One region of the Promicromonospora sp. NPDC019610 genome, then DNA from elsewhere that is predicted to be linked to it. Evidence: riboswitches for the same ligand, from Rfam matches in the RefSeq annotation. Region 1 holds a riboswitch; the other holds the start of a gene.

Region 1 (5,378 bases):
CGCCCCGGTCAGATACTCCTTGGCGGCCCGGACCGCCGGCTCCCACGCGTCGTGCGCGGGGCGCAGCACGGCGCACGCCGAGCTGAGCGTGCAGCCCGTGCCGTGGGTGTTCCGCGTGGGGATCCGGGGGGCGACCAGGGCGACGACGCCGTCCGGCCCGAGCCCCGGACCCGCGAGGTGGTCCACCGACTCCGCCGAGTCGAGGTGACCGCCCTTGACCAGCGCGAACCCCGTGCCGAGCGCCCGCAGCGCCCGGGCCTGGTCGGCCGCCTCCCTGCCGTCGCGGGCCGGGTCGGCGCCCAGCAGCACGGCGGCCTCGGGCAGGTTGGGCGTCACGAGGTCGGCCAGGGGAAGCAGCTCGTTGCGGAGCACCGCCTCCGCGTCGGGCGCGAGCAGCCGGTCGCCCGACGTCGCGACCATCACCGGGTCGAGCACCACGTACGGCGCGCGTCCGGCGGCCCGCAGGTCGCGCAGGGCCGCGGCGACGGCCCGGGCGATCGCGGCGTCCGTGGTCATGCCGATCTTGATCGCGTCCACGGCGACGTCGGCGAACAGCGTGTCGAGCTGCGCGCGCACCATGTCGGCGGGCACGGGGTGCACCCGCGTCACGCCGGTCGTGGACTGCGCCGTCAGCCCCGTGAGCACCGCGCAGCCGTAGCCGCCGAGCGCCGCGAAGGTCTTCAGGTCGGCCTGGATCCCGGCACCGCCGGACGGGTCCGACCCCGCGATCGTCAGCGCCACGACCGGGTGACCGGGCGGGCGGACGCGCGGGGCGACGTCGGCGGCCCGCGCCGCGTCCCGTGCGGACGGGCTCATGAGGCCGGTCCCGTCGTCGCCCGCGGGCGCGCCCCCGAACGGCCCGGGGCCCGCGCCGCAGCCCAGGCCACCGCGATCTCCCGCGCCGCGGCGGCCGGGTCGGGCCGGCCGCAGACGGCGGAGACGACGGCGCTGCCGGCCGCACCGGCCCCGTGCAGTGCGGCGACGTCGTCCGCCCGCAGCCCGCCGATCGCCACGCACGGCAGCGCCGCGGCGGCCGTGACGACGCTCAGCCGGGTGAAGCCGATCGCCGGCCGGGCGTCGGACTTGGTCAGGGTGGGCCGCACCGGGCCCACGCCGAGCAGGTCGACGGTGCCGGGCGGGAGATCGGTCGCGGCCCGCGCCTCCTCGGGCGTGCTGACGCTCAGCCCGAGGTGCCGGTCCGGACCCAGCAGGCGCCGCGCGGAGACGGGGTCGAGGTCACACTGGCCCACGTGGGCGCCGTCGGCGTCGATCGCGAGCGCCACGTCCACCCGGTCGTCCACGACGAGCGGGACCCCGAGCGGGCGCAGCAGGGCGACCAGCGCGCGGCCCAGGTCCACCAGCTCGCGGGTGGTCGCTCCCGGGTCGCGGAGCTGGACGGCGGTCACGCCGCCGTCGACCGCCGCGCCTACCGTGGCGACGACCCCGGCGGGGCCGCCGCACTGCCGGGTGTCGGTGACGAGGTAGACGGTCGGGTCGAGGCGGATCCGGGCGCTCACGCCTCGGCCCGCGCGGGCTCGTGCCCGGTGGCGGGCTCGTTCACCAGCCCGGCGCCGAACCCGACGGCCTCGGGGTCGACGTCGAACACGCGGTCGACCAGCTCCACGGCGAAGCTGCCGGGGGTGGTCGACGCGGTGCGGTCGGCGGCGACGCACAGCCAGGCCGTCGCGGCGGTCGCGGCGAGCAGGCGGTCCTCGGTGACGGCGGAGCAGGCCGCGACGAGCGCGCCGAGCGAGCAGCCGACGCCGGTCACCCGCGTCATCAGGGCAGTGCCGGCTCGGACCCGTACGACGCGCTCGCCGTTGGTGATCAGGTCGGACGCGCCGCTGACGGCGATCACCGCGCCGGACGACCGGGCGAGGCCGAGCGCGACATCCCGCACGGCGTCGGGCGTGTCGAGGGAGTCGACGCCCCGGCCGCCGGCGCCGCCGGCGAGCGCCTGGACCTCGGACGCGTTGCCGCGCACGACGGCGGGTCCGCGCGCGAAGAGCTCGGCCGCGAGGCGGGTGCGCAGCGGCAGCGCGCCGATGGCCACGGGGTCGAGCACCCAGGGCACGCCCGCGGCGGTGGCGCCGTCGACGGCGGCGCGCATGCCGTCGGCCTGGCCACCCTCGACGGTGCCGAGGTTGACGAGCAGGCCGCCGGCGACGCCGGCCAGGACGGGCGCCTCCTCGGGGTCGGCGACCATGGCCGGCGCCGCCCCGGCGGCGAGCAGCACGTTGGCGGTGAAGTTAGTGACCACCACGTTGGTCACGCAGTGCACCAGGGGTGCGGTGTCGCGCACCGCGGTGACGACCGACGCGACGGCGTCGGGCAGGACGGAGCCCATGAGGCGTTCCCTTCGCTAGCACTACCTAGATCAGGTTCCACGGGTGCATCTCAGCCGGGCTGGTGCCCGGCGCCCCGCGCCAAGTGGGCCCACCCTAGCCGCGGACGTCGTCCGTCCGAAACCGTCTCGGCGGGTGGGGTGCTAGCTCGTGGAGCCCTGGCCCGCGCCGTACCGCAGCCCGTCGACGAGCAGGTCGAGCATGCGCCGACCGTGGTCCGGCTCCTCGTCCTCCATGGGCAGCGACAGCTTGGACACGGCGTACAGGAGGTCCTGTGGGCTGGCGACGGCGCGGACGGCGCCGGCCGCGACGGCGGCGTCGAGCAGCGAGCCGAGGGCGGGGCCGAGCCGCCCGATGAAGTAGGCGGGCAGGGCGTCGAACGCCGGGTCGCCGGAGTGCAGCGCCGAGGCGAGCCCGCGCTTGGTCACGAGGAACTGGGTGTAGCGGTGGAGCCACTTCTCGAGCGCGACGACCGGCGGGTGCTCGGCGGCCAGCACCGGCGCGGCGTCGGCGGTGGCGTCGACCTCGGCCTGGAACACGGCCTTGACCAGGTCGGACCGCTTGGGGAAGTGCCGGTAGAGCGTGCCGACCCCGACGCCGGCCAGGTCGGCGATCTCCTTGGCGGGCGCGTCGACGCCCGACGTGCCGAAGACCTGCTTGGCGGCGTCGAGCAGCGCGTCGATGTTGCGCTGCGCGTCGCGGCGCAGCGGCCGCTGCTCTGTGTTCTGGATCACTTCGCTCCCGATCTCTTGCTAACCGGAATGGCTTTCCATATAGTTCTGGAAGAGCGTTCCGCTTAGTTCCAGAGTACGGCACCGCGGCGACGCCCACCAGACCTCTCGACCCCAGGAGGGCCCCATGCAGTACCGCAGCCTCGGCCGGACCGGCATCAAGGTCAGCCCCTACGCGCTCGGCGCGATGATGTTCGGCGCGATCGGCAACCCGGACCACGACGAGTCGGTCAAGATCATCCACAAGGCCCTCGACGCGGGGATCAACTTCATCGACACGGCCGACGCCTACTCGCGCGGCGAGTCCGAGGAGATCGTGGGCAAGGCGCTCAAGGGGCGCCGCGACGACGTCGTGCTGGCCACCAAGGTGCACCTGCCGATGAGCGACGACCCCAACCACCGCGGCAACTCGCGGCGCTGGATCATCGCCGAGGTGGAGAACTCCCTGCGTCGCCTGGGCACCGACCACATCGACCTGTACCAGATCCACCGGCCCGACCCGGACACGGACGTCGAGGACACGCTGGCCGCGCTGACCTACCTCGTCAACTCGGGCAAGGTGCGGGCCATCGGCTCGTCCACCATGCCCGCCGCCGACATCGTCCAGGCGCAGTGGGTGGCCGAGCGGCGCGGCCTGGAGCGGTTCCGCACCGAGCAGCCGCCGTACTCGATCCTCAACCGCGGCATCGAGCGGGACGTCCTGCCGGTCGCCCAGCAGTACGGCATGGGCACCCTCGTGTGGAGCCCGCTGGCCGGAGGGATGCTCACCGGCAGGTACCGCAAGGGCCGCGCCAGCGACGCCCACCGGGCGCAGTACGGGTTCGCGCACCTGCAGGACGAGCGGCGCCTCGACGTCGTCGAGCAGCTCATCCCCGTCGCGCAGGAGGCCGGGATCCCGCTGAACCACCTCGCGATGGCGTTCGCGATCGCCCATCCCGGCGTCACGTCCGCGATCATCGGCCCGCGCACCATGGAGCACCTCGACAGCGCGCTCGCGGGCGCCGAGGTCAGCCTCAGCGACGAGACCCTCGACCGGATCGACGCCATCGTGCCGCCCGGCACCGACATCGGCCGCCTCGACATGGCCTACGACCCGCCCGCCATCCAGCAGCCCGCCCTGCGCCGTCGGCCCGCCGAGCAGCGCGCGGCCGCCGCCTGACGCGGGCGCGCCCCACCGCACGAAGGGAACCCCCATGTCACACCGCCAGCACCCCCTCGGCACCGGCTTCACCGCCGCCTCCACGGTCGACGACGTCCTCGCGGGCGTCGACCTGACCGGCAGGAACATCATCGTCACGGGCGGCCACTCGGGCCTCGGCCTGGTGGCCACGCGAGCGCTGGCCGGGGCCGGTGCCTCGGTCACGGTCGCCTCGCGCGACCCCGAGCGCGCGGCCGCGGCCGTCGCCGGGATCGAACGGGTCGAGGTCGGCCGCCTCGACCTGCTGGACCCCGCGTCGATCGACGCGTTCGTCGAGCGCTACCTGGGCTCCGGCCGACCGCTGCACGTGCTGATCAACAACGCGGGCTACCCGGCCCCGGCGCGGATCGAGCGGGACGCGCGCGGCTACGAGGCACAGCTCGCCACCAACCACCTCGGGCACGCCCAGCTCACCCTGGGCCTCCACCCGGCGCTCCGGGCCGCGGACGGCGCCCGCGTGGTCACCACCACGTCCGGCGCGCAGCGGATGTCCGACATCCTGTGGGACGACCCGAACTTCACCGCCGGCGGCTACGACCCGGGGCTCGCCTACGCCCAGTCCAAGACGGCGAACGTGCTGTTCACGGTCGAGCTCGACCGGCGCTGGGCGGGCGAGGGGATCCGCGCGTACGCGCCGCACCCCGGCATCGTGCCGGCGACGTCCTTCAACCGTTCCGTGGGCGAGGCGGCCCAGCGCGCGATGCGCCTCATCGACGACGACGGCAACCCGGTCATCGACCCCGAGCACGGCAAGAAGACGCCGGAGCAGGGCGCCGCGACGATCGTGTTCGCCGCGACCAGCTCCCTGCTGGCCGACGTCGGCGGCGTGTACCTCATCAACAGCGACGTCTCGCCGCTGGACGAGGACCCCCGGCCCGTCGACCTCACTGGGGCCGACGCCGACGACGTCCCAGCCGACGTCGTGCCGCACTCGATCGACCCGGACTCGGCCCGCCGGCTGTGGGCCCTGACGGAGCGGCTGCTGGCGGCGTGACGGACGCGGGCGGTCGCCGGGGCCGGGGTGACCGGACCGGCCGGGGTCCGGGGCTGGAACCGAAGGTGCGCTTCTACCCCGTCATTGGGCCCGAAACGAAGGTGTTTACG
Region 2 (5,378 bases), on a different contig from region 1:
TCGAGCAGCAGGAGGCGCGGCCGCGGCGCCAGGGCGCGCGCGAGGGCGACCCGCTGCTGCTCCCCGCCGGACAGCGTGGGGACCGCCCGCTGCTCGTACCCGGCGAGCCCCACGAGCTCCAGCAGCTCTGCGACCCGCGCGTCCCGCTCCTGGCGGGTGAGCGGCAGGGTCTCCAGGCCGTAGGCCACGTTGCGCCGCACGTCCCGGTGCGGAAAGAGCTGGCCGTCCTGGAACATCAGCCCGAACCGGCGCCGGTGCACGGGCAGGCGGCCGACGTCGGCGCCGTCGTACAGCACCTGCCCGGCCGCCAGCGGCTCCAGACCCGCCACGGCGCGCAGCAGGGACGACTTGCCGCACCCGCTCGGCCCGAGCAGCGCCAGCACCTCGCCGGGCGCAACGGTCAGCGAGACGCCGTCCACCGCCGTCACGCCGGCCGTACCGGTCCCGTACCGCACCGAGACGTCCCGGATCTCCAGCCCCGCCATCAGAACTCTCCTCCCGCGCGGTCGTCGCGCAGTCGCTCCGCCACCATCATGACGGTCGCGGTCAGCGCGGCGAGCACCACGGACGCCGCGAGCGCCATCCCGTAGTTCTCCGCCCCGGGCCGCCCGATGAGGCGGTAGATCACGACCGGCAGGGTGGCGCCGTCGGGCCGCGCGAGGAACGACGTCGCGCCGAACTCCCCGAGGGAGACCGCGAAGGCGAACCCGGTGGCCAGCCCGACCGACCGCAGGGCGATCGGCAGGTCGACGGTGCGCAGCACGCGACCCGGGCCGGAGCCGAGCACCGCGGCGACCTCCCGCAGCCGGGGGTCGATCGCCCGGAGCACGGGGAGCACGGTGCGCACGACGAGCGGCACGGCGACGACGGCCTGCGCCACCGGCACGAGCAGCCCGGACGTGCGCAGGTCCACGCCGAGCACGGGCTGGTCCATCGTGATGAGGAAGCCGAACCCGACGGTCACGGCGGAGACGCCCAGGGGCAGCATGAACAGGCCGTCGAGCGTGCCGATGGCGCGGCGCGCGCCCACGGACCGGGGCCGCCGGGACACGACGAGCGCCACGAGGCCGCCCACGACCAGGGCGATCAGGGTGGCGGTCAGCGCGATCCGGAGCGACGTCGCGGTGGCCTCCCACACGGTGACGACGAGCGCGTTCCGCTCGCCGGTCGTGCCGAGCGCCAGGTAGTTCCCCGGGCCCCACGTCCCGTCCGGCTCGCGGAACGAGCGGACGACCAGCCCGGCGAGCGGCAGCGCGATGAGCGCGACGACGATCGCAGCGCCTGCGAGCGCCGCGCCCACGTCGGCGGGCGAGCGCCAGGACAGCGGGCGTGCCGAACGTCGCGCCGAGACCAGGTGCAGCGCGGCCTCGCGCCGCCGGCGGGCGCGCGCGGAGACGGCCAGGGCGGCGGAGATGACCACGAGCTGCAGGACCGACAGCACGGAGGCCGACCGCAGGTCCAGGAACTGCGTGGTGCAGGTCCAGATCTCGGTCTCGATGGTGCCGTAGCGCACGCCGCCGAGCACGAGCACCACCCCGAACGCCGTGGCACAGAACAGGAACACCACCGACGCCGCCGAGGTGATCGCGGGCGCGAGCGACGGCAGCGTGACGGTGCGGAACACGCGGGCCGGACCGGCGCCCAGCGACGCCGCGGCCTCCTCGGCCCGGGGGTCGAGCCGCTCCCACAGCCCGCCCACGGTGCGTACCACCACGGAGACGTTGAAGAAGACGAGCGCGACGACGATCCCGGCGAGCGACTCCTCCAGCCCGAGGAACCCGAGCACGCCGCTCGGCGCGAACAGTGCGCGGAACGCGACACCGACCACCACGGCGGGCAGCACGAACGGCACGGTCACCAGCCCGCGCGCCAGGCTGCGCCCGGGGAACGACCGCCGGTACAGGAGGTAGGCGAGCGGCAGGCCGAGCAGCACGGAGAACGCCGTGCCGAGCACCGCCTGGGTGAGGGTGAGCCCCACCAGCCGCCACGTGCGCGGGCGGGTCAGCACCTCGACGAACCCGGTGAGGTCGAGCGCGCCGTCGGGCACGAACCCGCGCACCACGAGCGCCGCCACCGGCCACGCGAAGAAGACCGCGAGGAAGCCGAGGGGGACGGCGACCGCGACCCCCCAGAGGAGGGGCGCGGGCCGGAGCCCGTGCCCCCTGCTCCCGGTCAGGCTCAGGCTCCGCCCGTGGTGGGCTGAGCCTGCGGCTCCGCTCCGGCTCAGGCTCTGCCCGTGGTGGGCTGAGCCTGCGGCCCCGCTCCGGCTCAGCCCACGACGGTCTCGGTCCATCGTTCGATCCACTCGTCGCGGTGCTCGCTCACGTCGGCCGGGTCTACCTCGAACGGCACGTCGGCCTGGGGCGCGAACTTCTGCCAGTCGGCGGGCAGCTCCACGGCCGCGTCGGCCGGGTACATGTACATCGACTCGGGCAGGGCGGCCTGGACGTCGTGCGTGAGCAGGAAGTCCACCAGCGCCCGGGCGCCCTCCGGGTTGTCGGAGCCGGCGAGCACGCCCGCGTACTCGACCTGCCGGAAGCAGGTCTCCAGCAGCGCGCTGGTGGTCGACTCCGAGCCGTCCTCGCTCACCGTGAACGCCGGCGACGTCGCGTAGGACAGCGCGAGCGGCCGCTCGCCGCCCTCGCCCGCCCCGGAGAAGTCGACGTAGTACGCGTCCTCCCACGAGTCGGCGACCTTGACGCCGTTGTCCACGAGCGAGGTCCAGTAGTCCTCGAACCCGTCGTCGCCGAACGCCCCGATCGTCGCCAGCAGGAACGCGAGCCCCGGGGATGACGTCGCCGGGTTGGTCACCACGAGCAGGTCCTTGTACTGCGGGTCGGCGAGGTCCTCCAGCGTCGTCGGCACCTCCAGGCCGGACTCCTCGAACCACGCCTCGTCGGCGTTCACGCAGACGTCGCCCTGGTCGACGGGCGTGAGCGCCCCGCCGAGCTGCTCGGCGCCCTCGGGCAGGTCCGCGGGCGTGTACTCCTCGACCACGCCGGCCTCCAGCGCGCGGGAGGCGAACGTGTTGTCGATGCCGAACACCGCGTCCCCGAGCGGGGCGTCCTTGGTCAGCACGAGCTGGTTCACCAGCGTGCCGGCGTCACCCGCGGCGCTCACCTCGACCGTCGTGCCGGACTCCTGCTCGAACTGGTCGATCAGCTTCTCGTCGAGCGCCCAGGAGTCGTGGGTCACCAGCGTCACGGTCCCCGGGTCGCCGGTGCCGGACGCGTCGTCGCCGGAGCCGGAGCCGCCGGAGCACCCGGCGAGCAGCAGCACCGCCGACAGCGTGGCCGCGATCGTGCCGGTGGTGATGGTGCCCCCGTGGGCACCGGAAAGACGCAACATCATGCCTCCGACTTCCTCCGCCGGTGTTACCCGGATCAGGTTCAAGGGTCTGCGGCTTTCCGCACTCTCAGCGCCGTGGGGGCGCTCCCCTGTCGTTTCCATGCAGCCTAGTCGGCCGCCGGGGGCTACGGTGAGAAGATGGCCAAGATTGAGACGGAACAGACACTCGGCGAGAAGGTCGGCACCCTTGCCCTGACGATCGCGGCCGGCTGGGTCGCCCAGAAGGCCGTCAGCATGATCTGGAAGGGCGTGACCGGAAACGACGCGCCCAACAAGCCGGACGACCCGGAGCTGGACCTGCTGCAGGCGACCGTGTTCGCGGCCGTCGCCGCCGGCACCGCGGTGTTCGCCAAGCGGCTGGCCGCGAAGGGCGCGCACAACGCCGCGGTGCGGATAGCCGCGCGCCGCTCCGCCGTCTGAGGACATGGCACCCTGGTGCCGTGAGCTTCACGCACCTTGACGACCGCGGCCAGGCCCGCATGGTCGACGTCACCGCCAAGCAGCCGACCGTCCGCTCGGCGACCGCCACGGGCCTGGTCCGTTGCTCCCCCGCCGTGGTCCAGGCGCTGCGCGACGGCGCCGTGCCCAAGGGCGACGTGCTGGCCGTCGCCCGAATCGCGGGCATCGCCGCCGCCAAGAAGACGCCCGAGCTGCTGCCGCTGGCCCACGTGATCGGCGTGCACGGCGCGGCGGTCGACCTGGAGGTGACCGACGACGGCGTCGTCGTCACCGCGACCGTCCGCACGGCCGACCGCACCGGCGTCGAGATGGAGGCGCTCACCGCCGTCGCGGTCGCCGGCCTCGCCGTGATCGACATGGTGAAGGGCCTGGACAAGTCGGTCTCGCTCGCGGACGTGCGGCTGGAGCGCAAGACGGGCGGCAAGTCGGGCGACTGGGTGCGTCCCGAGTGATCACGGTCCGCTACTTCGCCGGCGCCCGGGAGGCCGCGGGGCGCACCACCGAACAGCTCGACGGCCCGACGTCGGTGGCCGCCCTTCGCGGCGCCCTCGCCGCCGCCCACCCGGCCCTGGGTGTCGTGCTGCCGAAGTGCGCGCTGCTGGTCGCGGGCGCCCGCGCCACGACGGACGAGGCGACCGTGCCGGACGGCGTCACTGTCGACGTGCTCCCGCCCTTCGCGGGCGGCTGACCCGCCGGACGCGCTACGCCGGCGCCGGGGCGGGGTGGTCGCCGCCCTCGAGCTGGGAGCGGACGTGCGGCCAGAGGGCGAGCACCACGTCGAGGCCGTCCCGCACGCCCCCGGACGAGCCGGGCAGGTTCACCACGAGCGCGCGCGTCCCGCCTGCGGCCCGGGCCACGCCCACCAGCCCTCGCGAGAGCGCGGCGGTGGGGATGCCCGCAGCGGTGCCCCGCTGCCGCACGGCCTCGGCGACACCCGGCACCTCGTAGTCCAGCACCGCACGGGTGCCCTCAGGCGTGAGGTCGCGGGGCGTGATCCCGGTGCCCCCGGTGGTCACCACCAGACGAGCGCCGGCGTCGAGCGCGGTCCGCAGGATGTCGCGGACCGGCTCGACGCCGTCGGGTACCAGATGGGTGGCCAGGTCGGTGAACCCCGCCTCGCGCAAGATCCGCGCCGCCGCAGGACCGGACCGGTCCTCGGCCTCGCCGCGGGCACAGCGGTCGGAGACGGTGATCACCGCTACCTGGTCGGACGTCATGCCGACACGCTATCGGCCTCCGGCTTCTCGCTCACGGCGGCCTCCTCGGCCTGGGCCTTGCGGTGCGCCCGCACGGACCAGATGACGGCGGCGGCCCAGCCCAGCCAGATCACCACGTAGACCGGGATCTTCACCGGGTCGGAGGCGGCGATCCAGTCGCTGTTGAGCAGCGTGCGCGAGTTGGTGAGCACGATGACGCCACCCACGAGCGAGCCCAGGATGCGCGGCGGCACCAGGCGCACCAGCCAGGCCGCGATCGGCGCCGCGATCAGGCCACCGATGAGCAGGGCGAGCACCCAGGTGAAGTCGATGCCCTCGCCGCTGAGGCCGACGAAGAAGCCGACGCTGGCGGCG

Evidence for each region. A riboswitch is a leader RNA that binds a small molecule or an ion and turns the genes downstream of it on or off. The one in region 1 is predicted to bind thiamine pyrophosphate.
Region 2: it holds a riboswitch for thiamine pyrophosphate, as region 1 does, so the genes downstream of both, ACH45N_RS21140 (thiamine ABC transporter substrate binding subunit) here and thiM (hydroxyethylthiazole kinase) in region 1, are expected to answer to the same signal.

Annotation. Positions count from the first base shown of each region.
Region 1 covers NZ_JBIRXX010000001.1:2,249,190-2,254,567, forward strand. The annotation lists gene thiD (bifunctional hydroxymethylpyrimidine kinase/phosphomethylpyrimidine kinase) at 1-816, opposite strand, end outside; gene thiE (thiamine phosphate synthase) at 813-1,517, opposite strand; gene thiM (hydroxyethylthiazole kinase) at 1,514-2,347, opposite strand; TPP riboswitch at 2,337-2,434, opposite strand; gene ACH45N_RS10045 (TetR/AcrR family transcriptional regulator) at 2,489-3,079, opposite strand; gene ACH45N_RS10050 (aldo/keto reductase) at 3,204-4,235, shown strand; gene ACH45N_RS10055 (SDR family NAD(P)-dependent oxidoreductase) at 4,270-5,268, shown strand.
Region 2 covers NZ_JBIRXX010000003.1:2,747-8,124, reverse strand. The annotation lists gene ACH45N_RS21150 (ABC transporter ATP-binding protein) at 1-485, opposite strand, end outside; gene ACH45N_RS21145 (ABC transporter permease) at 485-2,293, opposite strand; gene ACH45N_RS21140 (thiamine ABC transporter substrate binding subunit) at 2,269-3,348, opposite strand; TPP riboswitch at 3,344-3,449, opposite strand; gene ACH45N_RS21135 (DUF4235 domain-containing protein) at 3,487-3,768, shown strand; gene moaC (cyclic pyranopterin monophosphate synthase MoaC) at 3,789-4,259, shown strand; gene ACH45N_RS21125 (MoaD/ThiS family protein) at 4,256-4,495, shown strand; gene ACH45N_RS21120 (molybdenum cofactor biosynthesis protein B) at 4,509-5,024, opposite strand; gene ACH45N_RS21115 (sulfite exporter TauE/SafE family protein) at 5,021-5,378, opposite strand, start outside.